DNA from 4 places in the Streptomyces sp. NBC_00322 genome. Region 1 is predicted to be linked to each of the others. Evidence: riboswitches for the same ligand, from Rfam matches in the RefSeq annotation. Region 1 holds a riboswitch; each other region holds the start of a gene.

Region 1 (6,939 bases):
CCACGCCCAGGATGTCGAGCACCCCGCGCACGAAGTCGTCCCGGTTCTCGGCGTCGCGCGATGCGGAGGTGGCCACGAAGCGGAGATTCTCGGCGCCGTACTGCTTGATCAGCGCGGCGTACTCGCGGCACGCGGCGAAGGTGCGCTCCAGCGCGTCCGGCGCGAGCCGGCCGGTCTTGTCGACGCCCTGACCGAGCCGGACGATGATCATCCGCCGGTCCAGGTCGACGAGTTCACCGGTCTCACGGTCGACGTCGGCGACGAGCAGGCGGATGGAGTTGGTACCGCAGTCGACGGCGGCGACCCGGGTCACTGCTTGTCCCCTTCTTCACAAGGCGTCACACAAGGCCCCTTGCGCCACCACTCGGGCAGCATCGCGATCGCCTCGTCGCCCAGCGGATTGACGCCGGGCCCCGCCGCGAGCGAGTGGCCGACCAGCACGTGCAGACACTTCACCCGGTCCGGCATACCGCCGGCGCTCGGGAAGTCCTTCAGCTCCTCGATCGCGTCGCGGCGCGCGATGTAGTCCTCGTGCGCGGCCCGGTACGCGGCGGCCAGCTCCGGATCGGCCGCCAGGCGCTCGGTCATCTCCTTCATCACGCCGTTTGCCTCCAGCGTGCCGATCGCCGAAGCGGCCCGCGGGCAGGTCAGGTAGTACAGCGTCGGGAAGGGCGTGCCGTCGGGGAGCCGCGGCGCGGTCTCGACGACGTCCGGCTGTCCGCAGGGGCAGCGGTGCGCGATCGCGCGCAGCCCGCGCGGGGGCCGGCCGAGCTGCTCCTTGAACGCGGCGATGTCCGCGTCGGTCGGCTCGGTAGGTGCGGTGGTGGGAGGAGGGGTTTCCATGCCTGCCTTGGCTCTAACAGTTCTACGGTTCTACTTGCGGCGGTCGGCGTTGTCGACGCCGTCCCAGACGTTGGAGTACCAGGGGCGGTCGGCCGCCCCCTCTTCCGTACGGCGCTGCTCCGCCGCCTCGGGGTCGATCATGGTGTAGCCGGTCTCGCCCGGAAGCACGAGATGCAGGTGCTCGCGGGCCAGGCGCTTGACGTACTGGTCGTCCTGGAGGCGCGCCTTCTCGTCCCGGAGCCGTTCCACCTGCTCCCGGGCGTCGGCCATCCGGCGCTGCTCGTCGGCGATGTCGGCGCGCTGTGACACGTACTGCCGCATCGGATAGGCGAGCGCGACGACCAGCGAGCAGACCACCAGTGTCAGGAAGGCCGCGCGTCCGGTCAGCCGGGAGCGGCGGGCCTGGCGGCGGCTCTGGGAGCGGTAGACGCGAGCGGCGGTCTGCTCACCGAGCAGCCGAATCCTGGTCGCGGTGGAGAACCGATCGCGGTCCTTCCCGGCCATGTCCCGCCTCCCCATTACGTACGTACGTCCCCGGACACGGTACGGGACCGCGGCCGGGGACGTACGGACGACGGGCTGGTCAGCCCTTGAAGCGCGGGAACGCCGAGCGGCCCGCGTACACCGCGGCGTCGTCGAGGATCTCCTCGATGCGCAGCAGCTGGTTGTACTTGGCGACGCGCTCGGAGCGGGCCGGGGCGCCGGTCTTGATCTGGCCGCAGTTGGTGGCGACGGCCAGGTCGGCGATGGTGACGTCCTCGGTCTCGCCGGAGCGGTGGGACATCATGCACTTGAAGCCGCTGCGCTGGGCGAGCTCCACGGCGTCCAGGGTCTCGGTCAGCGAACCGATCTGGTTGACCTTGACGAGCAGGGCGTTGGCCGCGCCGTCCTCGATGCCGCGGGCCAGGCGCTCCGGGTTGGTGACGAAGAGGTCGTCGCCGACGATCTGGACCTTGGTGCCCAGCTTGTCGGTGAGAACCTTCCAGCCGGCCCAGTCGTCCTCGAAGAGCGGGTCCTCGATGGAGACCAGCGGGTAGGAGGCGACGAGCTCCTCGTAGTACTCGGTCATCTCGGCGGCCGAGCGGGACTTGCCCTCGAACTCGTACGTGCCGTCCTTGTAGAACTCGGACGCGGCGACGTCGAGCGCGAGCGCGATGTCCTTGCCGGGGGCGTAACCGGCTTCCTTGATGGCCTCGAGGATCAGGTCCAGCGCGGCGCGGTTCGACTCGAGGTTCGGCGCGAAGCCGCCCTCGTCACCGAGACCGGTGGACAGGCCCTTGGTCTTCAGGACCTTCTTCAGCGTGTGGTAGATCTCGGCGCCCCAGCGCAGGGCCTCGGAGAAGGACTCCGCGCCGATCGGGGCGATCATGAACTCCTGGATGTCCACATTGGAGTCGGCGTGCGAGCCGCCGTTCAGGATGTTCATCATCGGAACGGGCAGCAGGTGCGCGTTCGGGCCGCCCAGGTAGCGGAAGAGCGGCAGGTCGGAGGCCTCGGAGGCGGCGTGCGCCACGGCGAGCGAGACACCGAGGATGGCGTTGGCGCCGAGCGAGGACTTGTCCGGGGTGGCGTCCAGGTCGAACATCGCCTGGTCGATCAGGCGCTGCTCGGTGGCGTCGTAGCCGACGAGCTCCGGGCCGATCTGCTCGATGACGGCGAGGACGGCCTTCTCGACGCCCTTGCCCTGGTAGCGGTTCTGGTCACCGTCGCGGAGCTCAAGAGCCTCGAACGCACCGGTGGAGGCGCCGGACGGAACAGCAGCACGGCCCGTGCTGCCGTCGTCGAGGCCAACCTCGACCTCGACCGTGGGATTGCCTCGGGAGTCCAGGATTTCCCGGGCTACGACGACGTCGATGGACGGCACGAGCATCTCCTTCTGGGATGTGACGCTTGAAGTGCAGGGTCTCTTTGGCCTTGCGGCAAGAGCCTAACCGGCGCGGGGGCATCGGTCGGCAGATGCCCGCCCGCTGGGACGAAAAAGGGCATGAAGAGACTCGACGCGGGACAAACAGCGCGTGAACTACCAGGGGGTAACAGACAGAACCCCGGCCCGGCACGCTCGGGGGAAAGCGCGCGGGGCCGGGGTGGCTGTGGGGATGAGAGCCCGCAGGGTCCGCTGGTCCGCCGGGTCCAGCGGAGTCCCAGGGCTCCTCGGGTCAGCTCAGGTGGAGCTGCTGGCCCGGGAAGATGACGTCGGCATCGCTGATGATGTCCTTGTTCAGCTCGAACAGCTTCTTCCAGCCGCCCTTGACCTTCTCGGCCTTCGCGATCTTGCCGAGGGTGTCACCGGCCTTGACCTTGTACTCGCCGTCGCCCTTCTTCACTGCCTTCTTCGGGGCGGCGGGGCGCTCGGAGCGGGTGGTGGGGGCCTCGGCGCGCTTCGCGACCGGCTTCGCGGCGGGCTTCGCCTGCTGCGTGGTGGCGGAGCCACCGGTGTACGGCGTGCTGGACAGGTTCACGCCACAGCTCGGCCAGGCGCCCTTGCCCTGACCCGCGAGGACCTTCTCGGCCACGGCTATCTGCTGGTCCTTGGAGGCCAGGTCGGCGCGGGAGGCAAAGGCGGTGCCACCGTAGGCGGCCCAGGTGGAGTTGGTGAACTGCAGGCCGCCGTAGAAGCCGTTGCCCGTGTTGATGGACCAGTTGCCGCCGGACTCGCACTGGGCGACGGCGTCCCACTCGGACGCGGTCGCGGCGGAGGCCGAGGTGGCACCGATCAGCGGGACGGCGACAGCGGCACCGGTGACACCGGCGAGCGTGGCGATGCGGGTGAGCTTGGACGGGCGACGGTGCTTGGCTTTGCCGGAAAACAGCATGGAGCTTCTCCTCACCGACGCCTACGAGGTGAGCTGTCGGGTTCGGGCCAAGTGAGTTGCCCGGTCGCACGTTCGTGCATGCGACTTCACCCCAAGCCGGTCTCCGCCGTCGATCTCTCAACGGCCGGGCCCGGCGCTTACCTTGGGTCCCCCGCTCCTGCCTTCGGCGCTCTGCGCGACGACTACTCCCCCCGACCGACGGCAGGATTCGGCGTGACGGTCAGTGGTGCCCGCTGTGGCGAGCGGTTCAGACCGTAGACACACGACTCCCCGATGTTCAAAGACGAACATCGGGGAGAAATCGCCCATTTCACCGAGTAGGACATATACGTTTCCGCAGGTGACGGGCGGAATGGGTGATTCCGCCGGGGCAGATGCGTCAGTTGGGACAAAGAGACCCTTGTCTCACTTGCGCAGAACCGGACATACAGCCTCGAACTACTCCTGACTCAGGCCCAGATCAAGGCTCTGGCCAGGAAGGATGAGGTCGGGGTTGCCGCCGACGGTCTCGCGGTTCTTCTCGTAGAGCGCGGTCCAGCCGCCGGAGAGCTTCTCCTTGTCGACGATCGCGGAGAGGCTGTCGCCCGGCAGGACGGTGTACTCGCCCGGCGCGGCGTCCGCACTGTCGACCTTGTCCGACTTGTCCGCTTCGGTGCGTGCCGAACCGTCACCTCGCGAAGCGTGGCGCCCTGTTTCGCGCTCACTGTCCGCATTGTCCGGCTCGGTCTCCTCGGGGGCCGCCTCGCCGCGGTGCTTGCCATCGCCCGCCGCCGCATCGGGGGCCTCGGTCGCCGACCCGGTCACGTCTGCGGGCGGCGTGGTGGACGGCTCGGCGGGCTTGGCGGTCGGCTCCGTGGGCGCGGCCGGCGCCGGAACCGTGCTCTGCGAGGGCGAGGGTGCGGTGCCCGGGTCGACGCCGGTCGCGGCGCCGTCGTTCTGCAGCCCGGCGATCGGCGCACAGCCGGCCCACGCGGCCGGACCCTGCGCATCGAGGACCTTCTCGGCGACCGCGATCTGCTGCGAGCGGCTGGCGAGGTCGGCGGTGGGCGCGTACTCCGAGCCGCCGAAGGCCTGCCATGTCTCCTGGGACATCTGGAGTCCGCCGTAGTACCCGTTGCCGAGGTCGGCGCTCCACATGCCACCGCTCTCGCACTCGGCGACGCGGTCCCACATGGAGGCGTCGGCGGCGGAGGCCGAACCGGCTCCGAGAAGGGGGATCGCGATGGCCGATCCCGTCACCCCTGCCGCGACAACAATGGCCGGAGCCTGGCGGGGACGGCGGTGGCGACCATGGCCGGAGAGCATGCGTTTGCCTTTCGCGTGACTGCTGAGACGGCAGTGAAAGTAGTCGCATACGAGCGCACATCACAAGTCGATGCAGCGCAGATCACGTGAAAGTCACAGAATTGACAGTCTGTCAGATCTGTCGAGGCGCGAACTCAACGGGCAGAGTGCGCAATCCACGCATAATCAGGCCTCCACGCCACCGCAAATCGGCCGGATCGCCCGCAAGCCGCAAGTCCGGCAATCTCCTGAGCAGCGTCGCGAGCGCGGTCTGCCCCTCCAGCCGGGCAAGCGGAGCGCCGAGGCAGTAGTGGATGCCGTGGCCGTACCCGAGATGCTGGTTGTCACGCCGGGAGAGATCGAGGGTGTCCGGCTCGTCGAAGCGCTCCGGGTCCCGGTTGGCTGCCGCGAGTACGACGAGTACGGGATCGCCCGCCGCGATCCGCTGCCCGCCGATGGTCAGCGGCTCGGTGGCGAACCGCCAGGTCGCGAGCTCCACGGGGCCGTCGTAGCGCAGCAGTTCCTCGACCGCCGTCGCCAGAAGGGGGCTTCCCGCTGCGGGTCCGGGGGTCACCCCCCGGGTCTCCCCCGCGGCCAGGGAGTCCTGCAGACGCTCGCGCTGTTCCGGGTTGCGCAGCAGCGCGTACACCCCGTTGCCGATGAGATTGACCGTCGTCTCGAAGCCCGCGAAGAGAAGGATGAAGGCCATCGCCGCGGCCTCGTTCTCGGTGAGGTGCTCGCCGTGGTCGCTCGCGCGGATCAGCCCGGAGATCAGGTCGTCGCCGGGTTCTTCCCTTTTGCGATGGATGAGTTCGGCGAGATAGCTCCGCATCTTCTTCACAGAGCGGGCGACTCCGCCGCGCGGGCCACCACCGTGGCGGATCATCATCCCCGCCCAGTCGCGGAAGTCGTCCTGGTCCTCGCGCGGGACGCCGAGCATGTCGCAGATGGCGTAGATGGGCAGCGGGAACGCGAACTCGTGGATCAGGTCCGCCTCCCCCTTCTCCGCGAAGCCGTCGATGAGCCGGTCGGTCAACTCCTGTACCCGCGGGGCGAATTCGGCGACGACGCGCGGGGTGAACGCCTTCGACACCAGCCGCCGCAGCCGGGTGTGGTCCGGCGGGTCGATGTTCAGCAGATGCGTCATCAGCTCGGCCTTGCGCTCGCCGGGAATGCCCGTCTTCCCCTTCGCGTGCGCGGGCTCGTCATGGTGCGCGGGATTCTTCGACAGCCGCTGGTCGGCGAGGGCCTGACGGGCATCGGCGTACCGCGTCACCAGCCATGCCTCGACCCCGCTGGGGAGCCGGGTGCGGTGCACGGGCGCGTGCTCGCGCAGCCAGGCGTAGGCGGGATACGGATCGGTGGCGAACTCCCAGGTGAAGAGCTCGGGCTGGGTGCTCACACCTGGTCCTCGACGGCACGGATCGCGTCCCGGTAGGCGCGGGCGGCGGCTCGCAGCGCGGCCTCCGGGTCGGCGCCCTGGGCCTCCGCGCGGACGGCGAGGCCGAGCAGTTCGTAGCCGATGCCGTCGCCGGCGGGCAGCGCCACGTCCAGTCCGGCGGTACGGACCCGGCTCGCGAGCTTCGCCGCCAGCGCGAGACCGGGCTGACCGAGCGGAACACCGTCCGTCACCGAGTCGCGCTGCTTCTCGATCGCCTTCGTGCGCAGCCAGTGCGCCTTCACCTCCTCCGGAGTCTCGGCGCTCTCGTCGCCGAAGACATGCGGGTGGCGGTGGATCAGCTTCTCGACGATCGTCGCTGCGACATCGTCGATGGAGAACGGCTCGGCACCGTCCTCCTCGCGGCCTTCCTGCGCGATACGCGCGTGGAAGACCACTTGGAGCAGTACGTCACCGAGCTCCTCGCGCAGCTCGTCGCGGTCGCCGTCCTCGATCGCCTCGACGAGTTCGTACGCCTCCTCGATGCCGTACTTGGCCAGGCCCTTGTGGGTCTGCTGCGAGGACCACGGGCATTCGAGCCGGATCCGGTCCATGACCTGG
Region 2 (6,939 bases), 3.9 Mb from region 1:
TGAACTTCGCCCGGTTCCTGTACGACGACATCGAGAAGCTGGGCGTCCCGGTCTCCACCGATCTGCACGACTGGGACGGACTGGCCGACCACCAGCGGGAGTTCGCGCTCCGCTCGGACCTGGTGTTCCTCAGCGCGGCGGGCGCCGGCGAGCGGATCGCGTCGGTGATGCGGGAAATCCTGCGCGACGGACGGGCCGAGGCCGTGATCGCGACGGCCGGTGCGGGAGGCTCGTATCTCCTGACCCGCGAGGGCAGCAGCACCCCGCGGCCGGTCCCCGCCGTGGTGCCGCCCGCCCGGGTGGTGGACTCCAACGGCGCGGGCGACGCGTATGTCTGCGGCTTTCTCTACGGGCGGCTGGCGGGCCGTGATCTGGAGCAGAGCGCCCGGCTCGGCGCGCTGGCGGGCGCGCACGCCTGTACGGGCGAGGGCAGTACGGCGCTGATCGGCGCGGCGGAACTCCTGGCGGCACAGATCTGACAGTCGGCCGCGGGGCCGCCGGACCGACCCCGTGCGCCCGTGGGGCGCTTCACCCCGCCGCTGTCACAGGGGCAGCAGATTCGGCCGCTTGGCCTCCACGTGGTCGCCGGAGCTCTCGCCGCGCAGCCGGCGGCCGATCCACGGCACCAGATGCTCCCGCGCCCACTGGATGTCGTCGCGGCGCACTTCGAGCGTGCCACGGGGCGGCAGCGGCGGCCACGGCTGGTCGGGGTCGGCGGGCACCTCGATGCCGAGGACCTGGGCTGCGCGCAGCGCGACCCGGGTGTGCCCCTCCGGCGACAGATGGAGCCGGTCGGCGTCCCAGGCGCGCCGGTCCTGGACGGACCTGAGCGACCACAGATCGAGTACGGGACAGTCGTAACGGTCGGCAATGGCCCGTACATGCGCGGTGTACGTGGCGATCTTGCCGCGGAGATGGCGCAGCACCGGGACGTCGCGGGTGTCGAAGCCGGTGGTCACCATGACCGTCCCGACGGCGCCGGTGAGGTCGGCGACCGCGCGCTCGAATCGCTCGGCCACGTCGTCCGGGTCGGTGCCGGGCCGGATGATGTCATTGCCGCCGGCGCAGAACGTCACCAGGTCCGGGGCCAGTTCCTTGGCCCTTGGCACCTGTTCCTCGACGATCTGGTCGAGGAGGCGCCCACGCACGGCGAGGTTGGCGTACCTGAAGGTGTGCTCCGGCATCCGGTCGTCGAGCAGGACCGCGAACCGGTCCGCCCAGCCGACGTACATCCCGTCGGGGCCCGGGTCGCCGACGCCTTCGGTGAAGCTGTCACCGATCGCCGCGTACGACCCGAATCCGCCGCTGTTCACTGTTCTCGAATCGTCTGCCACAAGAACTGATCCTCCCCTTACGGATGTGACCTACGCGACCGTAAGGAGGGGTTGACGAGGGGTGATCTTTGCCACCGGTCAAGATTCGTCCAAGGCGGAATACGCCGGATCCCCCCGCGCCGCGGACTGCGGCACGAGGGGACGAGGGCGTGATCACCGCGTCGGACGGGCGTCAGACGGTGACGCCGTGCTGACGCAGGTACGCCAGCGGGTCGATGTCCGAACCGTAGCTCGGGCCGGTGCGGATCTCGAAGTGCAGGTGCGGGCCCGTGGAGTTGCCGGTGGTGCCGGAGAGGCCGATCTGCTGGCCGCCGCTCACGCTCTGGCCGGCGGAGACGGCCAGGGAGGAGAGGTGGGCGTACTGCGAGTAGCTGCCGTCGCTGTGCTGGATGACGACCTCGTTGCCGTACGCGCCGCCCCACCCGGCGGAGACGACGGTGCCCGGACCGACAGCCTTGACCGTGGTGCCGGTGGACGCTGCGAAGTCGACACCGGTGTGGTAGCCGCTGGCCCACATCGAGCCGGCGAGGTGGTACGGCGTGATGACGGTCGCCGCGTCGAGGGGGGTCGTGAACCCGGAGCTGCCGGTCTGCGGGGCGCTCTTCGCCGAGCCGGAGTCCGTGGAGGCCTTGGCCGCGGTCTTGGTGGCGGTCTTGGTGGCGGACCGGTCCTGGCTCTTCTCGCGGTGCTGCGACTTCTCGGGAGCCTTCGCCTTCGAGGCGGCGCCGAGGGTGAGCTTGAGGCCCGGGTGGATCAGCGAGGGGTTGTCACCGACCCGCTCGCGGTTGTCCTCGTACAGCTTCTTCCAGCCACCGCGGACATTGTGCTCGTCCGCGATCTTGGAGAGATAGTCGCCGACGACGACGGAGTACGTCGTGGGTGCGGCGGCCGGCTTGTGCGGGGCCTTGTACGCGGCCGGTACTGCGGCGGCGGTCACTGCCGCGTGCGACGAGGCCGCGACGGGGGCGGTTTTGCCCGCGGCGTGCGCCCCGGTGGCACCCATGAGCGGGATCGCGATGGCGGCGCCACTTGTGCCCGCTGCGACGAAACCGCGGGTGATCGGGCTGGTCTTGGGACGGCGGTGCTTACCCTTTGCGGGCATGGCGCTTTCCTCTCCGGCGCCGGCGAGGTGAGCTGTCGGGTTCGGGCTGGAGATGCCCGGCCGCGCGGTTGCGCTGCTTAACCCCGAGCCGTTCCGGAAGTGCGGAATCGGCGTACTACCTGGGTCCCCCGCTCCTGCCACACGTGGGTGGGTTCGAATTCCGGGCGGCGGCAGGATTTGGCGATCCGTCCGGATTGCCGTGAACGTAAACGAGCCGGGCCGACCGGAACAAGCCACCGCAATTACGGATCACGAGCTGGCGCGATATCGCCGGAGAATTCCCGTTACGCTCCGTCAATCAATGATCTTCCCCGCCCCGCCAGGCAACGGATTTCGTATCCGTCACGCCGCCACACACCGTGACAAATATGATCCTGCTCACGAGGCATGCCCCATCCCCATTGCAGACGGGGCAGGTTATGCCGAACCGCCCAATTCGGACAGAAGCACCATTTGGTGACTATCGACCGATCGGGCGCACTTTTCCCTCAGATCTGCCATTCCGAGAAATTCCGAGACGACTATTGTCCCTTTTCAGGCGTATCCTCCGGACCTCTCAGTCACGGTTGCCACTGCCCGAGCCGCCGCAGCCTGATCACCATGGCGTCCAGGTCACCCTTGAGTCCCGTGTGCAGACCGTGGTGCAGCAGTACCGACCCACGGTGCACGGCTCCGGTGTCCAGGCACTCGTAGACCGCCGCCGGATCGAGACCGCGCAGCCGGAGCCGCGGCGGCTGTTCGCCGTAGTGCTGCGCCTGCAGCCAGGCGAGGACGACGGTCTCCTCGCCGCGTAGGTACTGGACGGCGCTGAGCCCGCCCTCGGGCGCGCGCAGCCGGTACAGCTCGCCGTGCTGCACCAGCGGCCTGATCTTCTTGTAGAGCCCCACCCAGCCGCGCGCCTCGGCGAGCTCCTCGTCGGTCCACTCGGTGAGGTCTCCGCCGACCCCGAGGACCCCGGCCATCGCGCTGACGAAGCGGAAACGCAGCGTACTGACGCGGCCGTTGAGCTGGACATTGGGACTGTCGGTGACCCAGGCGGCCATGACCCGAGCAGGGTGCAGCTGGGTGAAACCCTGCTGGATGGCGAGCCGGTCCAGCGGGTCGGTGTTGTCGGAGGTCCACACCTGGTCGGTACGCGCGAGGATGCCGAGGTCGATCCGGCCGCCGCCGCCCGAGCAGGACTCGAAGGCGACGGAGGGATGCGCGGCCCGCAGCCGGTCCAGCAGTGCGTACAGCGCGTGGACATGCTCGACCCACAGCTTCTGCGGGTACTCCTCGCCGGGCCAGCCCGCGTCCGTGAAACAGCGGTTGAAATCCCATTTCACATAGTCGATGGGGGCATTGGTCAGCAGGGCGTCCAATTGCTCCCACAGATAGTCCTGTACGTCCCCGCGGGCGAGATTCAGCACCAGCTGATTGCGGAATTCGGTCCTGGCGCGGCCCGGATGGTGCTGCACCCAGTCGGGGTGCGCCCGGTAGAGATCGCTGTCGGCGTTGACCATTTCCGGCTCGACCCAGATCCCGAACTGCATGCCCAGCGCGTGCACTTCGCCGGCGAGCGGCCCCAGGCCCTTCGGGAAGCGCTCGGCGCTCGGGGTCCAGTCGCCAAGGCCGGCGCGGTCACTGGTGCGCTGCCCGAACCAGGCGTCGTCGACGACGAACAGCTCGACACCCATGGCCGCGGCCCGATGCGCGAGCGCCCGCTGCTGCTCCTCGGAGATGTCGAAGCCGGTGGCCTCCCAGGAGTTGTAGAGGACCGGCCGTTCGGCCGCGGCGTCCGGAATGACGTGCGCCAACTGCCAGGCGTGCCAGGCCCGGCTGGCACCGCCGAAGCCGCCGTCGCTCCACAGCCCGGCGAAGACGGGCGAGGTGTAGGACTGCCCGGGCGCGAGCCGCAGCAGCCCTGAGTCGTCGTAGCCCGCCCCGCCGGTGATCTGCACCAGGCCGTCGGGCAGTCGCTGTACGCAGATCCGCCACGATCCGGACCAGCCGAGCGCCACGCCGTACACCTCGCCGTGCTCCTCGGTAGCCTCCTCGGCGTCCAGCGCCACCCAGGGCAGATGCTGATGCCCGGTGTGGCCGCGGCGGCTGCCGATCACCTTCTCCCCGTATGTCAGTTCCGACCGTACGAGCAGGGATTCGGCGGCCCACCGGCCGTGCAGCCGACTGAGCCGCCAGCCGTCGCGCTGCGGCAGCGTCCAGGCGGCCGCATCGGCCCTCAGCAGCTCCAGATCGGGTCCCTCGCCCTCATGGGCGACGGTGACCCAGCGCTCGATGACATCGGCGTCGTCGCGCATCCGGTGGTGCAGGGTGAGACCGAGTCCGTGCACGGCGTCCGTGAAGCGCAGCCGCAGCTCGTCGCCGTCCACCGCGGCCCGGGCGAAGGTCCACTCGGTGCCGCGCACCTCGGCCGTGCGGACGGACAGCGCCGGGCGTACGAAACGCGGGCCGCCCTCGACCGGATACTCCTCGTGCCCGTCGAGCTGGGACTCGAACGGCCAGTACGGCGGCAGGCCCTGTGCCGCGAGCGCCTCGGCGTCGGCGCCCGGGATCCGTGGCCCCCAGTGCAGATGCAGCAGCTCGTCGTCGTCCGTGAGGTGAAGTGCGTAACTGCTCGTCGGTCCGGAGAGAACCCACGTACGTCCGTTGCCAACGCTCTCAATCATCCCGACCCCTCAGATACTCACAGGTCCGCACAGGCCCGAACATCATCCGACGGGGGTCGCCGCCCCCGCAACGCCCTTGAGGCGACAGACCGAAATGATTGCCTGCTAAAGCGATGTCGTATCGTCGGCAACGCGCCATCGTCGGCGAGGAGCGCCGACGGCAGTCACCTCAGGAGCCCACGTGACGCAGCAGCTGCCGCAGGCCCCCTCGTCAGAGCCCGAGCTGACCGGAGTGCGCAATTTCCGTGATGTGGGCGGCCTGCCGACCGTGGACGGCAAGCGGGTGCGGCACGGCCGGCTCTTCCGCAGCGGTCATCTGGCCCACGCCACCGAGTCGGACGCCTCGTTCCTCGCCACGCTCGGTCTGCACACGATCTTCGACTTCCGCAATGCGGCCGACATGCGTCTTGAGGGCCCGGACGTCGAGCTGCCCGGCGTACGCAATGTGAATCTGCCGCTCACCGACCCGGCCGACGGCGCGGAGTTCTGGAAGATGGTCCGGGACGGCGATCTCGACCAGCTGCGCTCGATCCTCGCGGACGGGAAGGCGGCCGGCCGGATGTCGGCGTCGTACCGGAGGATCATCAAGGAGCGCACCGCCGAGCACAGCAGGGTCCTGCACGCGCTGGCCGAGGACAGCGTCCCGGCGCTGATGCACTGCGCGGCGGGCAAGGACCGCGCCGGTCTGTCCATAGCGGTCTCGCTGCTCGCGGTCGGTGTCGAGCGGGAGGCCATCGAGGCGGACTACCTCAAGTCCAATGACCCGCACCGCCGTTATCTGGTCCGCCGCGGCGACACCTCTCCGGCCGCGATGTCCCCCGAAGTGATGGAACTGCTCGCCCCGCTCTTCGACGCGCGCGCCGAGTATCTGAGCGCGGCCTTCGACACGATCCAACAGACCTGGGGCGACACCGAGCGCTACCTCGGCGAGGGCCTGAAGGTGAGCGCCGAGACCCGGGAGCGGCTGCGAGAGCGTCTCCTCGACGAGGCGTGACCGCAGCGGCTCAGCCCTTGTCGCCGAGCGTGAACAGCAGATACAGGAACGCGGCGAACAGATGGCCCGCCACCAGATAGGCGAAGAGCCGGATCACGAGCCCTCGGGGGAACTTCCCCTCTTCGTTGTGCTGGGACATGGCGGGCCTTTCGCGTGTGTCAGGCATGCGGATGGATGTCGGGGCTCTGCAGCAGCGTGTGTACGAACAGGAGCTGGGCCCCTTCGCGTGTGGCCGCAGCGATGCGGTGCGGGGTCTGTGAGTCGAAGTGCGCGCTGTCCCCGGGGCTCAGCTCGTGCACGGCGTCCCCGAGCGCCAGCCGGAGCCGCCCGTCGAGGACGTACAGCCACTCCTCGCCCGGGTGCACCCGCACCAGATCGCCCTGGGATCCGTACGGCACGACCAGCCGCAGGGCCTGCATGGCCCGGCCGGGGCCCCCGGCTCGGTGGTAGGTCCAGCCGTCGGCCGACGAGGGCTCCTTGCGCCCGGCGCGGATGATCGGCTCGCGCTCGGGTGCCGACTCGCCGAGGAGCTCGGCGACCGTCGTACCGTAGATGCGGGCGAGGCCGAGCAGCATCGGCAGCGAGGGCTGGCGGCGGCCCGTCTCGAGCCGGGACAGATGGGCGGGGGAAAGCCCCGCGCGCTCGGCGGCGGCCTCCAGGGTGAGACCGCGGCGGCGGCGCAGATCGCGCAGTCGCGGTGCGACATCGGGCAGCTCGTCAGCCGCCTCTCCGGCAGGAATGGTCATGCGTCCATTGCGCCAGGAGGCTGCCTCTGAGGCAAATTTCTTGCCCCAGAGGCAAAAGGTCAGCGATTCGCGACGGCCTGCTTGACCAGGGTCTTGC
Region 3 (6,939 bases), 1.6 Mb from region 1:
TGATCTTCTCGCGCAGCCCCAGGGCGTCGATCATCGCCTCGGCGCGCTCGCCGATGCCGCGCTTGGGGACGTTCAGGATCCGGCGCAGCGGGACGTTGTCCTCCGGATTGGCCAGCACCCGCAGATACGCCAGCACATCGCGGACCTCCTTGCGCTCGTAGAAGCGCACTCCGCCGACGACCTTGTACGGCAGTCCGACGCGGATGAAGATCTCTTCGAAGACACGGGACTGGGCGTTCGTACGGTAGAAGACGGCGACGTCGCCCGCCTTCGCGTCGCCCGCGTCCGTCAGCCGGTCGATCTCGTCGGCGACGAACTGCGCCTCGTCGTGCTCGGTGTCGGCGACATAGCCGGTGATCTGCGCGCCCGCGCCCGCGTTCGTCCACAGGTTCTTGGGGCGGCGGCTTTCGTTCCGCTCGATGACCGCGTTGGCGGCGGAGAGGATCGTCTGCGTCGAGCGGTAGTTCTGCTCCAGCAGGATCGTCGTCGCGTCCGGGTAGTCCTCCTCGAACTGGAGGATGTTGCGGATGGTCGCACCGCGGAAGGCGTAGATCGACTGGTCGGCGTCGCCGACGACACACAGCTCGGCCGGCGGCAGGTCCTCGTACCCCGTCCCCACCAGCTCGCGTACGAGTGTGTACTGAGCGTGGTTGGTGTCCTGGTACTCGTCCACCAGGACATGGCGGAAGCGGCGCCGGTAGTGCTCGGCGACGTCCGGGAACGCCTGGAGCAGATGCACCGTCGTCATGATGATGTCGTCGAAGTCCAGGGCGTTGGCCTCGCGCAGCCTGCCCTGGTACATGCGGTATGCCTCGGCGAGCGTCTTCTCGAAACCGTCGGCAGCCTGGTCGGCGAAGGTCTCCTCGTCGATCAGCTCGTTCTTCAGGTTCGAGATCTTGGCGCTGAAGGCCTTCGGCGGGAACTTCTTGGGGTCGAGATCAAGGTCCCGGCAGACCAGGGCCATCAGCCGCTTCGAGTCCGCCGCGTCGTAGATCGAGAACGACGAGGTGAAGCCGAGCCTCTTCGACTCCCGGCGCAGGATGCGGACACACGCGCTGTGGAAGGTGGACACCCACATGGCGTTGGCCCGCGGCCCGACGAGCTGCTCGACGCGCTCCTTCATCTCGCCGGCGGCCTTGTTGGTGAAGGTGATCGCCAGTATCTGGCCGGGGTGGACGCTGCGGGTCCCCAGCAGATACGCGATCCGGTGGGTCAGCACCCGGGTCTTGCCGGATCCGGCCCCGGCGACGATGAGCAGCGGCGAGCCGGTGTGCACGACGGCGGCGCGCTGCTGTTCGTTCAGCCCTTCGAGGAGGGCGGCGGGGTCCACGACGGTGCGCGGGGCGCCGTCGCGGTGGTACGGATCCCGGGCCGGGGGCACGTCGAACGCGCCCTGGAAGAGATCGTCAGGCATCTCCTCCGGGGAGGGGTCCTCGGGCGGCGGCGGAGGGTGCTCCGAGCTGGGCTGGAGGTCCGCCAGGAAGCTGTCGTCAAAGAGGCTGCTCATCGCTCTACGAGTCTAGGCCGCCGCACTGACAGCTTGCCGCCGCATCGGGCCACCACCCTCCGTAATCCTCGCGACCCTGCGTGATCGGGCCATGTCGTCGGGTCATCTTCCGGAACGTCCGGGTCCGCCGATCGGCAAGGTCACGAAAATGTATCGGGCATATCGAACATCAACCTTCACAGCGGCCACACGAGTTGGCTACGGTGCTCGACCAGGCGGCCCGTATCCCCCTGGCGATCCGCGCCACATCGGGCAGCCTGCGCCGAATTCGGGCTTTCCGCAAGGAAGTTCGGAACCGGGGACCCACCATGCACAACCGGGGTGAATCGGACCGCACCCCATCCGGTCCGTAGGGCGACCTTCCGTTCCGCCCGAACCCGACAGCTAACCCGGTAGGCGGCCCACGGAAGAAGGAGATGCCGGCCTTGGCGTCGCATCGCAAGGAACGCAGCCGTACCACGACCTCACCCGCCGTCGGGCTCACGACGGCAGCCATCGCCGGCGTCACGCTGCTGTCGACGCAGAGCGCCAACGCCGTGCCGACCGAGCCGAAGCCCTCCATCGAAGAGGTGCAGAAGAAGGTCGACGACCTCTACCGGCAGGCCGGCACCGCGACCGAGAAGTACAACAAGGCCAAGGAATCCACCGACGCGAAGCGGCGCGAGGTCGACGAGCTGCTCGACGAGGCCGCCACGCGTACCGAGAAGCTGAACGAGTCGCGCAGAGTGCTGGGCAACTACGCGGCCACGCAGTACCGCACGGGAGCCGTCACTCCGACCGCCGCGCTGCTCTTCGCGGACAGCCCGCAGGCGTACTTCGACCAGACGCAGCTGATGGACCGGATGACCGACCGTCAGCGCACGGTGATCGACGACTACGAGACCCAGCGGGCCGCGGACGCCAAGCAGCGCGCGGCGGCGAACGAGAAGCTCGAGTCGCTCACGCTCTCGCAGAAGGCCCTGAGCGCCAGCAAGCAGGAGGTCCAGGCGAAGCTCGCCGAGGCACGGGAGCTGCTGTCGAAGCTGACCGCCGAGGAGAAGGCCCGGCTCGCCGCGATCGAGCGCCAGAAGCAGGAGGAAGCCCGCCTCAAGGCCGAGGCACAGGCCAAGGCGGAGGCGGAGGCCCGCGCCAAGGAAGAGGCGGCGCGGCAGCAGCAGGAGGCCGCGCAGAGCCAGGACACCAGCACCGGGACGGGCACGGACACCGGCACCGGCACCGGCACCGGCACCGGCACCGGCACCACCGACAGCACGTACGCGGCCAAGGCCGACAAGGTCCTCGCCTTCGCCCGCGCCCAGGTCGGCAAGCCGTACGTCTGGGGAGCGACCGGCCCGAGTTCGTACGACTGCTCGGGGCTGACCCAGGCCGCCTGGAAGGCGGCCGGTGTGGACCTGCCGCGCACCACCTGGGACCAGGTGAACGTGGGCACGCGGGTCGCGACGAAGGATCTGCTCCCGGGTGACCTGGTCTTCTTCTACGACGACATCAGCCACGTCGGCATCTACATCGGCGACGGCATGATGATCCACGCGCCGAAGCCCGGTACGAACGTCCGCGAGGAGTCGATCTACTACATGCCGATCTACGGCAGCGTGCGCCCCGCGTAACACCGCAGCAGCCGAACGCCCGGGCTTCCGAAGCGCGCCCGGGCGTTCTCATGCCCGGCGCACCCCGAGCACCCCGGGCATCCCGGGCATCCCGGGCATCAGGTCCAGAGCGTCGCGATGAAGATGTTCGCGATCGTCAGCCCGCCCACCGCGCCGAACAGCGCCTTGTCGACCTTCTCCTCGTCCCGCTTGACGTAGACGAGGCCCAGGATGACCACCAGCACGGCCAGCTTGATCCCGATCTTCAGGCTGTTCACCGGCTGGTCGTCCGCCCGGTTCAGGCCCACCAGCACCACGCCGGTGACCAGCATCGTCAGCGCACCGTGCAGCATCGCCGGGCTGAAGCGGGCCGTCCCCGCGCCCATCGCCTTCATCTGGGTGAGGAAGCCGCCGAGCAGCAACGCGATACCGATGATGTGCAGGGCGACGAAGACATTGATGAGTACGTCCATGAGGCGGAGCTTAGGGGGTGTCTTTCGGATCAGGCCGGGTCAGTGAGCGGGGTCTGGTGCGTGCAGCTGCAAGGCGGAGGATGGAGCCCACGCGGAGCGTAGGCGACTGACGACAACGCGGCAGATGTGCGTGCCAGGGCACGCGAGCCCGGCAAGATCCGAAAGACACCCCCTAACGATCCCCATACCACCGCCCTTTGGGCAGGTGTGCCTCATTCGCCGCATCGGTCACAGCGGTACCGGGGTCGGGCCGGTGCCATCAGGTCCGCTCCCAGAAAGCGGTCCAGGGTGTCCACCTTCGGGCAAAACCGGTCCTTGCGCCTCAGCCCCGTGATCCCCAGGTTTAGCGTCCTTCCTCAGGTGACCGACTCCCCACCGCCGCCGAGCTCCCGGGCGGCCGTCGGCCACCACCGCCGAGAGATCCGGCGGCGGACCGCTCCCCCCGTGCGGACCGCCGTCGGACTCGGGCTCGGACCGCAGGGAAGACGGAAGGACGTGGACGCCCTCGTGGCAGCGCACCGGAAACCGAAGCAGCATCCGCTCACCGGGCCCGCGGCCCGGACCGCCGCCACCCTCGCGCTCGCCGGCGCCGCAACGACCACCGCATTCAACGGCACCGCACTTGCGGAGCCCGTCCTCACCCCCGCACAGGTCAAGGCCAAGGTCGACAAGCTCTACGAGGAGGCCGAGGCCGCCACCGAGAAGTACAACGGGGCCAAGGAGCAGACCGCGAGCGCCCGCAGCTCGCTGGACGAGCTGCGCGACGAGGCCACCCGCAGGACCGAGCTGCTCAACACCTCACGCAACGCGCTCGGTTCGATCGCCACCGCCCAATACCGCGCGGGCGGCATCGACCCGGCGCTGCAGCTCGCGCTGACCTCCGACCCGGACGAGTATCTGGAGCGTGCCGCGCTCGCCGAGCGGGTCGGCACCCGTCAGGCCGACGCCATCGCCGGAGTGCACCAACAGCTCGTGGACATCGCCCGGTTGCGGGCCGAGGCGGGGAGACGGATGGGCGCGCTCACGGCCCGGCAGACCGAACTGGCCAGGCACAAGGCCACCGTCCAGGAGAAGCTCTCGGCCGCCGAACGCCTGCTGGACCAGCTCACGGCCGCGCAGCGCGCCTCCTACGACAGTTCGCAGGGGACGTCCTACGGAGGCTACGGGGACGCCGCGACCGACGCCCGCGCCGACCGCTCCGCGGCCCCCCGCGGCTCCCTCCAGGCCCCCAACCCCCGTGCCGCGCAGGCCGTCGCCTTCGCCTACGGGGCGCTCGGCAAGCCGTACGTCTGGGGCGCCACCGGGCCCGACTCCTTCGACTGTTCCGGGCTCACCCAGGCCGCCTGGCGCTCCGCGGGAGTCTCGCTGCCCCGCACCACGTACACCCAGATCAACGCGGGCCGGCGTGTATCGCGCTCCGAACTAGCCCCCGGTGACCTGGTGTTCTTCTACTCCGGCATCAGCCATGTCGGCCTCTACATCGGCGGCGGACAGATGATCCACGCACCCCGCCCCGGCGCCCCGGTCCGGGTCGCGCCGATCGACGAAATGCCTTTCGCCGGTGCCACCCGGCCCGCATAGGATCCCCGGCGTCCAAAGATCCCGAACGCCGCAGGAGCCCGATGTGGACGTCGACGTCCAGAACTACGTACGCACCCTCGCGCTCCGGTCGCCCGATCATGTGCGGGTCGGCCCCTTCACGGTGCGCTACCACCCCAACTGGGCCATCCCGCCGGCGAATTACGCCATACCGGACCACGGCGCGGAGCCGACCACCGAAGAGATCGGCGCTCTGATCGCCGTCTTCCGCGAGCGCGACCGGATGCCGCGTCTTGAGTTCCTGCCGTCCTGCGCGCCCGAGGTGGAGCCCGCGCTGCTCGCCGCGGGCTTCGCGGTCGTCAACCGCGCCCCACTGCTGGCCTGCGCGCCCGGCTCCCTCCTCCCGCCCGCGCCGGTGGCCGGGACAGCGATCAGCGAGCCCTGCGACCCGGCCGGATTCACCGCCGCGGCCGCCGTGCAGCATCTCGCGTACGGCGACACGGGCGAGCCGACCGAGGGCGAGATCGCCTGGCTCCGCGGGGCCCACGAGGGCGGCGGGGTCGCGGCGCTCGCCAGGGACAAGGCGGACGGGACCACGGTCGCCGCAGGCGGCTGCTCCATTCCGGTCGACGGGATGAGCGAGCTGTGCGGTCTCGCGGTCGCCGCGTCGCACCGCCGCCGCGGCATCGGCGCCGCCCTCTCCGCGTATCTGACGGCTACCGCCTTCGACCGCGGCTGCAAGGTCGTCTGGCTGGAGCCGGGCGACGCGGACATCGAGCGGATCTATGCGGGGATCGGCTACCGGCGGGTCGGCGACAAGACCGACATGGCACTGGACGTGTCACGCCGGTAGGCCATGGGCGTTACAGCGAGCTACTCGAGCAGTCCGGCGGCGCTGTCGGTCGGCTCCCCCTCCTGCTTCCGGTCATCGCTCCGGCCCCTGGCCTGTCCCACGGTGTCTCCCTGGTCCTTTCCGTGGGGCCGGGTCATGCCCTGCAGATGCATCTGCCGCGTCAGCCACTCGAACGCGTACGGCATTTCCCTGCCCCACACCCGGGTGAGGTGCCCGCCGGTCGTCTTGCGCACCTCGACCTTCGTCGGTCCCTTGGCCGCTCGCTGGAGCGCGAGGCCGGGCAGGTACCCGTCCACTCCCTCGCCCGTCGCCAGCAGCGAGACACGCGGCGGCTTCTTGGCCGACTTCAGGATGTGCAGTACGTCGTTCTCGCGGCGCAGCTCCGGGTCCGAACCCGTTATCGAGTCCTTCTCCGCCGCCGGGTCGTTGTAGCCGGAGAGGCTGACCGCCGCGCGGTAGCGGTCGGGGTGGGCGAAGGCCAGTTTGGCCGCGCCGTGCCCGCCCGCCGAGTAGCCCGCGATGGCCCAGCTGTCGGGGCCGAGGGAGACCCGGAAGTTGTCAGAGATCATCTTGCGCACGTCGACCGTCAGCCAGGTGTCGGCGTTGACCGTGCCGGGGATGTTCGCGTATCCGGCGTCGGACGCGCCCAGCAGCATCGTGCGGGGCGAGACGAGTATGAAGGGAGCGACCCTGCCCGACTCGATCAGCGGCTGGATCTTGGACTGCGCCTTCATGGCCTTGAACCAGCTCTTGGAGGAGCCGGGGAAACCGGCGAGCAGTTCGACGACCGGGAACTTCTTGTTGCGGTAGGCGGGGTCGTCGTACTGCGGCGGCAGCCAGACGAGGACCTCGCCCTCCACGCCCGATATCCCGCCCTTGAGATAGGTGCGGCGCAGCCCGTTGCCGAGCGAGGGATCATCGACCTTGTCGAACTTCTGGTGCAACGTGGGCAGCGAGGATATCTGCCTGCCGCCGGTGCCG
Region 4 (6,939 bases), 2.8 Mb from region 1:
CGTCGTCAAGAACGAGCGCCGCCAGCGCTACGACAACGTCCCGTACGGCACGGCGTTCGAGCGGCTGACTGCTCTCGCCTACCCCGAGGGCCACCCGTACCACCACACGCCGATCGGCTCGATGGCCGACCTGGACGCGGCGACCCTCGAGGACGCCCGCGCCTTCTTCCGTACGTACTACGCGCCGAACAACGCCGTGCTGTCGGTCGTCGGCGACATCGACCCGGTGGAAACGCTCGCCTGGATCGAGAAGTACTTCGGCTCCATCCCCTCCCACGACGGCAAGCAGCCGCCGCGCGACGGCTCGCTGCCCGAGGTCATCGGCGAGCAGCTGCGCGAGGAGATCCGTGAGGAGGTCCCGGCGCGGGCGCTGATGGCCGCGTACCGGCTGCCGCACGACGGCACGCGCGAGTCCGACGCCGCCGATCTCGCGCTCACCGTTCTCGGCGGCGGCGAGTCCTCCCGGCTGCACAACCGTCTGGTGCGACGCGACCAGACGGCTGTCGCCGCCGGGTTCGGTCTGCTGCGCCTCGCCGGCGCTCCCTCGCTCGGCTGGCTGGACGTCAAGACGTCCGGCGGCGTCGAGGTCCCGGAGATCGAGTCCGCGGTCGACGAGGAGCTGGCGCGGTTCGCCGCCGACGGCCCCACGCCCGAGGAAATGGAGCGCGCGCAGGCCCAGTTGGAGCGCGAGTGGCTGGACCGGCTCGGCACGGTCGCGGGCCGCGCCGACGAACTGTGCCGGTACGCCGTGCTGTTCGGCGACCCGCAGCTGGCGCTGACCGCCGTGCAGCGGGTGCTCGACGTCACCGCCGAGGAGGTGCAGGCGGTCGCCAAGGCGCGGCTGCGCCCCGACAACAGGGCGGTGCTGGTGTACGAACCCGTCTCGGCGCCCGAGGGAAGCAACGACGAGGAAGAGGCGGACCAGTGAGCGACGCTGCCGTGACGATGACGTACCACCAGCAGCCCACGGCGGGCGTCGCCCGGCCCTGGGCGTTTCCCGCCCCCGAGCGCGGCACGCTGGACAACGGCCTGACCGTGCTGCGCTGCCACCGCCCCGGCCAGCAGGTGGTGGCCGTCGAGCTCTCCCTCGACGCCCCGCTGGACGCCGAGCCCGAGGGCATCGACGGCGTCGCCACGATCATGGCGCGCGCCCTGTCGGAGGGCACCGACAAGCACTCCGCCGAGGAGTTCGCCGCCGAGCTGGAGCGCTGCGGCGCCACCCTTGACGCGCATGCCGACCACCCCGGCGTCCGGGTCTCCCTGGAAGTCCCGGTCTCCCGGCTGCCCAAGGCGCTCGGCCTGCTCGCCGAGGCGCTGCGCGCGCCCGCCTTCGCCGACAGCGAGGTGGAGCGGCTGGTACGCAACCGCCTCGACGAGATCCCGCACGAGACGGCCAACCCGGCCCGCCGCGCGGCCAAGGAGCTCTCCAAGGAGCTCTTCCCGGCCGCCACCCGTATGTCGCGCCCCCGCCAGGGCACCGAGGAGACGGTGGCCCGGATTGACTCCGCGGCCGTGCGTGCCTTCTACGAGGCGCATGTCCGGCCCGCCACAGCCACCGCGGTGATCGTCGGCGACCTCACCGGGGTCGACCTGGACGCCGTGCTCGCCGAGACCTTGGGCACCTGGACGGGCGACAGCGCCAAGCCCCGTTCCGTACCGCCGATCACCGCGGACGACACCGGCCGCGTGGTCATCGTGGACCGCCCGGGCGCCGTGCAGACCCAGCTGCTGATCGGCCGGATCGGCGCGGACCGGCACGACCGCGTCTGGCCCGCGCAGGTGCTCGGCACGTACTGCCTCGGCGGCACCCTCACCTCGCGTCTGGACCGCGTGCTGCGCGAGGAGAAGGGCTACACCTACGGCGTACGGGCCTTCGGCCAGGTGCTGCGGTCCGCCCCGGACGGCTCGGGCGCCGCGATGCTGGCGATCAGCGGCTCGGTGGACACCCCCAACACCGGACCGGCGCTGGACGACCTGTGGAAGGTGCTGCGGACGCTCGCCGCCGAGGGGCTCACCGACGCGGAGCGTGACGTCGCGGTGCAGAACCTGGTGGGTGTCGCGCCGCTGAAGTTCGAGACGGCCGCGTCCGTGGCGGGCACGCTCGCCGACCAGGTCGAGCAGTTCCTCCCGGACGACTACCAGGCGCAGTTGTACGTGCGGCTGGCCGAGACCGGCACCGTGGAGGCGACGGCGGCGGCCGTCAGCGCCTTCCCGGTGGACCGTCTGGTCACGGTGCTCGTCGGCGACGCCTCGCAGATCGAGGAGCCGGTCAGGGCGCTGGGCATCGGCGAAGTGACCGTGGTCACCGGCTGATCGCCTCTCGCACCCTCTGGACAACTCCGGCTGAACCCGGCACAACAGGCAAGCGGAACCCCGGCATCCAAGCGGTGCCGGGGTTCCGTGCTATGCCCGGTTTATTGCGGAGACTGCCTGTCTGCCCTGTGGCATGCACTACAAAAGGGCCTGTCTGTTTGGTGATTGAAAGTCGGCCCGCCTAGCGTCGGTCCGGCTGTTCGCCAGTAGCCCGCCGCATCCGCGGCATCGGACAGCCATCGCCGAGTCCCCGTCGGGCGCGAGCCTGGGGAGCCGGGGACCCACTCAGTCCCTGGGGTGAATCGGACGCCTTCGTATCCGTACGGAGGGGCCCGTAGGAGACCTTCCTGCTCCGAACCCGTCAGCTAACCCGGTAGGCGAGAAGGAAGGAAAGGACCAGCCACTTCATGGCGTTCACCCGTGCCACCGGGAAGCACCGTGCCCCGAGCCGCCTGACGCGCAGGAGCGCGAGCATGGCGGGCGCAGCGGCCCTTGCCACCACCGGCGTCATCGGAACCCTCGCTTCCCCGGCGCTCGCCGCCACCCCGGGCATGACCCCCGTCGAGGACACCGGCCTGACCCCGGTCGTCACCGCCGACATCCTCGCGGATCAGATCGCCGACCAGGCCGCCGCCCAGAAGCAGGAGGCCGCCGAGGCCATCGCCAAGGCGAAGGCGGCGGAGGAGGCCAAGCGCAAGGCCGAGGCACGCGTCAAGGCCGCCCGCGAGGCCAAGGAGCGCGCCGCCCGCGAGGCCGAGCGCAAGCGACTCAACGCCTTCGTCGCGCCGATCAGCGGCTCGTACGTCTCCACGGGCTACAAGACCGGCGGCGCCGTCTGGTCCTCCGGCAGCCACACCGGCATCGACTTCCACGCCGCCTCCGGCACCACCGTGCACGCGGTCGGTTCCGGCACCGTCGTCGAGGCCGGCTGGGGCGGCGCGTACGGCAACAACGTTGTGATCAAGATGAAGGACGGCTCGTACACGCAGTACGGCCACCTCTCCTCGATCACGGTCTCGGTGGGCCAGAGCGTCACCCCGGGCCGGCAGATAGGCCTCTCCGGCGCGACCGGCAACACCACCGGGCCGCACCTGCACTTCGAGGCGCGGACCAGCCCTGAGTACGGCTCCGACATCGACCCGGTCGCGTACCTGCGCGCGCACGGCGTCACCGTCTGAGAACAGCGCCCGAGCGCCTGCGCGCGAGAAGGCCCCGGCTTCCTGCCGGGGCCTTCGGCGTTCGGAGCCCTGGCCAAAAGATATCCATGGATTCCCGAGTGCCATCGGAAAATCCGGCCCACTGCAATAGAGTCACCGAACAGACGTCAATCGGCTGCGTTTCGCGCGGATTAAAGCGGAGGTTCGGTCATGCGCATTCCCGCGCACTCGGTATGCACGGCGATCCGCGACGACATCGTCTCCGGTGTATTCGAGCGCGGCAGCCGGCTCACCGAGGAGCAGCTGGCGCGCCGCTACGGCGTCTCCCGGGTCCCGGTGCGCGAGGCCCTGCGCACCCTGGAGTCCGAGGGCTTCGTCACCACCCGCCGGCACGCGGGTGCCTGTGTCGCCGAGCCCACCGAGCAGGAGGCGGCCGACCTGCTGGAGGTCCGGATGCTGCTGGAGCCCCTCGGCGCGGCCCGCGCGGCGCAGCGGCGTACGGAAGCGCACCTCAAGGTCCTGCGCGGCCTGGTCAGGCTGGGGCAGGAGCGCGCACGCCGTGGCCAGGGCGAGGACCTGCGCTCGCTGGGCGGCTGGTTCCACGAGACCCTCGCCCAGGCCTCCGGCAGCCCGGGACTGATCGCCCTGCTCACCCAGCTGCGGCACAAGATCGCCTGGATGTACGCCGTCGAACAGCCGGCCAAGCCCGTGGACTCCTGGGCGGAGCACGGCGCGATCGTTGACGCGGTGGCGCGCGGCGATGTGGACAGGGCCCGCACGCTGACGGCCGTGCATGCGGAGCGGGCCGCATCGGCGCACCGGCTGCGCCGTCCCGAGCGGGTGAGGACTTCGCAACATGCCGTAAACACCACGAGCGTCCGCCATTAACAGGCGCGCCGTATACAAAGGGAAGGATATTTGCGGGGCTTCTTTTCTGCTGCCCGAATTCATGAAGCCGGGCGCGGAAATGAACGTCGGGCCGGAATGCAAACAGCCGCGGTCTCCTCAATTCGGGAGACCGCGGCTGTGTGTCGCCGGGCGTATTCTGCTCAGCCGCTCAGCCGCTCAGCCGCTCAGCCGCTCAGCCGCTCAGCCGCTCAGACCGTCTCGGGAAGCTCCTCGAGCCCCTCGGCGACCAGCTTGGCCAGCCGGTCCAGGGCCGCCTCGGCACCGTCCGCCTCGGAAGCGAGCACGATCTCCTCGCCGCCCTGCGCGCCCAGGCCGAGCACAGCGAGCATGGAGGCGGCGTTGACCGGGTTGCCGTCGGCTTTGGCGATCGTCACGGGGACGCCGGCAGCCGTGGCGGCACGGACGAAGATGGAAGCGGGGCGGGCGTGAAGGCCCTCGGCCCAGCCGACATTGACGCGGCGCTCAGCCATGGTGTTGCCCTTCAAGTCTCAACGGTTGTCTAGACCAGTCTCTCATGTGTCGCGGCGTGCTCTCGTACCGACCCGCGACCGGTGGGTGAGCCGTACGCTTTCACACATGCAGACCCAGCCGGATCACGCCTACCCCGATCACTGGGAGGCGGACGTGGTGCTGCGTGACGGCGGTACCGCGCGCATCAGGCCCATCACCACCGAGGACGCCGGGCGTCTGGTCAGCTTCTACGAACAGGTCTCCGACGAGTCGAAGTACTACCGGTTCTTCGCGCCGTACCCGCGGCTCTCCGCCAAGGACGTCCATCGCTTCACCCATCACGACTATGTGGACCGGGTGGGTCTGGCGGTCACGGTCGGCGGCGAGTTCATCGCCACCGTCCGCTACGACCGCATCAACGCGGAGGGCCGCCCCGCGCGTGCCCCCGCCGACGAGGCGGAGGTCGCCTTCCTCGTACAGGACGCGCACCAGGGGCGCGGTGTCGCCTCCACCCTCCTGGAGCACATCGCGGCGGTCGCCCGTGAGCGGGGCATCCGGCGCTTCGCCGCCGAGGTGCTGCCCGCCAACAACAAGATGATCAAGGTGTTCCGGGACGCCGGGTACACACAGAAGCGCAGCTTCGAGGACGGCTCCGTCCATCTGACCCTCGACCTCGAACCGACCGCCGAGTCCCTCGCCGTCCAGCGCGGCCGCGAGCAGCGGGCCGAGGCGCGCTCCGTGCAGCGCCTGCTCGCGCCCGGGTCGGTCGCCGTCGTCGGTGCCGGCCGCGCGCCGGGCGGCGTGGGGCGCACCGTGCTGCGCAACCTCCTGGAGGCCGGGTACACAGGCCGTACGTACGCCGTGAACCGCGCCCTGTCCGAGGATCAGCGGGAGATCGACGGCGTTCCGGCCTTCCGGTCCGTGGGCGAGATCGGCGAGCCGGTCGACCTGGCGGTCGTCGCGGTCCCCGCCGAGCGGGTGCCGGAAGCGGTCGCCGACTGCGGCGAGCACGGCGTCCAGGGTCTTGTCGTCCTCACCGCCGGATACGCCGAGAGCGGCGCGGAGGGACGTGAGCGGCAATTCGAACTGGTGCGGCAGGCCCGCTCGTACGGCATGCGCATCATCGGCCCGAACTCCTTCGGCATCATCAGCACCGCGGAAGCCGTCCGGCTCAACGCCTCGCTCGCGCCGGAGTCCCCGGCCCCCGGGCGCATCGGCCTGTTCACCCAGTCGGGCGCGATCGGTATCGCCCTGCTGGCGGGCCTCCACCGGCGCGGCGCGGGGCTCTCCTCCTTCATCTCGTCGGGCAACCGCGCGGATGTGTCGGGCAACGACTTTCTGCAGTACTGGTACGAGGACCCGGACACCGATGTCGTCCTGCTGTACCTCGAATCGATCGGCAACCCCCGCAAGTTCACCCGGCTCGCACGGCGTACGGCGGCGGTGAAACCGGTGGTCGTGGTCAAGGGCGCCCGCCACAGCGGCAGCGAGCCGCCGGGGCACGCGGTGCCGGTGACCCGGATCCCGGACGCCACGGTCGGCGCGCTGCTGCGCCAGGCGGGCGTGATCCGCGTCGACACCGTCACCGAACTCGTCGACGTGGGCCTGCTGCTGGCCGGCCAGCCGTTGCCCGCAGGGCCGCGCGTGGCGATCCTCGGCAATTCCGAGTCCCTCGGGCTCCTCACGTACGACGCCTGCCTGACCGAGGGGCTGCGCCCGCAGCCACCGCTCGACCTGACGACGGCGGCGACGCCCGCGGATTTCCGCGCGGCTCTGGCCGACGCGCTGAAGGACGACGCGTGCGACGCGGTGGTGGTGACGGCGATCCCGTGGGTCGGCGAGAACGGCGTCACCGAGTCGGGTGACGGCGAGGTCCTGGCCGCGGCCCTGCGCGAGGCCTCGGACGCGTCCCCGGCGAAGCCGGTGGCGGTGGTCCATGTGGAGATCGGCGGCCTGGCGGAGGCCCTGGCGGCGGCGTCGAGCACGCGTACGACGGAAGCGCCCGCCACCACGACCGCTTCCGCCTCGCCCGCCACCACTCCCGCCCGTTCCGCCACCGCAAGCCCGCGACCCCCGGCGCCGACCGCGCCACCCGTATCCGCGGCCGACC

Evidence for each region. A riboswitch is a leader RNA that binds a small molecule or an ion and turns the genes downstream of it on or off. The one in region 1 is predicted to bind cyclic di-AMP.
Region 2: linked by a shared signal. The riboswitch ahead of OG905_RS06555 (M23 family metallopeptidase) and the one ahead of OG905_RS24245 (transglycosylase family protein) in region 1 are both predicted to bind cyclic di-AMP.
Region 3: linked by a shared signal. The riboswitch ahead of OG905_RS16485 (C40 family peptidase) and the one ahead of OG905_RS24245 (transglycosylase family protein) in region 1 are both predicted to bind cyclic di-AMP.
Region 4: linked by a shared signal. The riboswitch ahead of OG905_RS11065 (M23 family metallopeptidase) and the one ahead of OG905_RS24245 (transglycosylase family protein) in region 1 are both predicted to bind cyclic di-AMP.

The regions. Positions count from the first base shown of each region.
Region 1 is NZ_CP108019.1:5,293,708-5,300,646, reverse strand. It holds gene OG905_RS24265 (Ppx/GppA phosphatase family protein) at 1-313, opposite strand, end outside; gene OG905_RS24260 (DUF501 domain-containing protein) at 310-843, opposite strand; gene OG905_RS24255 (FtsB family cell division protein) at 874-1,347, opposite strand; gene eno (phosphopyruvate hydratase) at 1,427-2,713, opposite strand; gene OG905_RS24245 (transglycosylase family protein) at 3,000-3,656, opposite strand; cyclic di-AMP (ydaO/yuaA leader) riboswitch at 3,660-3,835, opposite strand; gene OG905_RS24240 (transglycosylase family protein) at 4,095-4,961, opposite strand; gene OG905_RS24235 (cytochrome P450 family protein) at 5,074-6,342, opposite strand; gene OG905_RS24230 (nucleoside triphosphate pyrophosphohydrolase) at 6,339-6,939, opposite strand, start outside.
Region 2 is NZ_CP108019.1:1,439,686-1,446,624, forward strand. It holds gene OG905_RS06545 (carbohydrate kinase family protein) at 1-479, shown strand, start outside; gene OG905_RS06550 (SGNH/GDSL hydrolase family protein) at 543-1,334, opposite strand; gene OG905_RS06555 (M23 family metallopeptidase) at 1,507-2,436, opposite strand; cyclic di-AMP (ydaO/yuaA leader) riboswitch at 2,439-2,596, opposite strand; gene OG905_RS06560 (alpha-galactosidase) at 2,997-5,102, opposite strand; gene OG905_RS06565 (tyrosine-protein phosphatase) at 5,284-6,096, shown strand; gene OG905_RS06570 (DUF6126 family protein) at 6,107-6,235, opposite strand; gene OG905_RS06575 (XRE family transcriptional regulator) at 6,255-6,842, opposite strand; gene OG905_RS06580 (aspartate aminotransferase family protein) at 6,902-6,939, opposite strand, start outside.
Region 3 is NZ_CP108019.1:3,676,825-3,683,763, forward strand. It holds gene pcrA (DNA helicase PcrA) at 1-1,507, opposite strand, end outside; cyclic di-AMP (ydaO/yuaA leader) riboswitch at 1,758-1,922, shown strand; gene OG905_RS16485 (C40 family peptidase) at 1,924-3,114, shown strand; gene OG905_RS16490 (hypothetical protein) at 3,213-3,566, opposite strand; gene OG905_RS16495 (C40 family peptidase) at 4,074-5,147, shown strand; gene OG905_RS16500 (GNAT family N-acetyltransferase) at 5,191-5,958, shown strand; gene OG905_RS16505 (alpha/beta hydrolase) at 5,979-6,939, opposite strand, start outside.
Region 4 is NZ_CP108019.1:2,454,333-2,461,271, reverse strand. It holds gene OG905_RS11075 (M16 family metallopeptidase) at 1-928, shown strand, start outside; gene OG905_RS11070 (M16 family metallopeptidase) at 925-2,313, shown strand; cyclic di-AMP (ydaO/yuaA leader) riboswitch at 2,544-2,707, shown strand; gene OG905_RS11065 (M23 family metallopeptidase) at 2,721-3,491, shown strand; gene OG905_RS11060 (GntR family transcriptional regulator) at 3,681-4,358, shown strand; gene OG905_RS11055 (HPr family phosphocarrier protein) at 4,568-4,849, opposite strand; gene OG905_RS11050 (bifunctional acetate--CoA ligase family protein/GNAT family N-acetyltransferase) at 4,956-6,939, shown strand, end outside.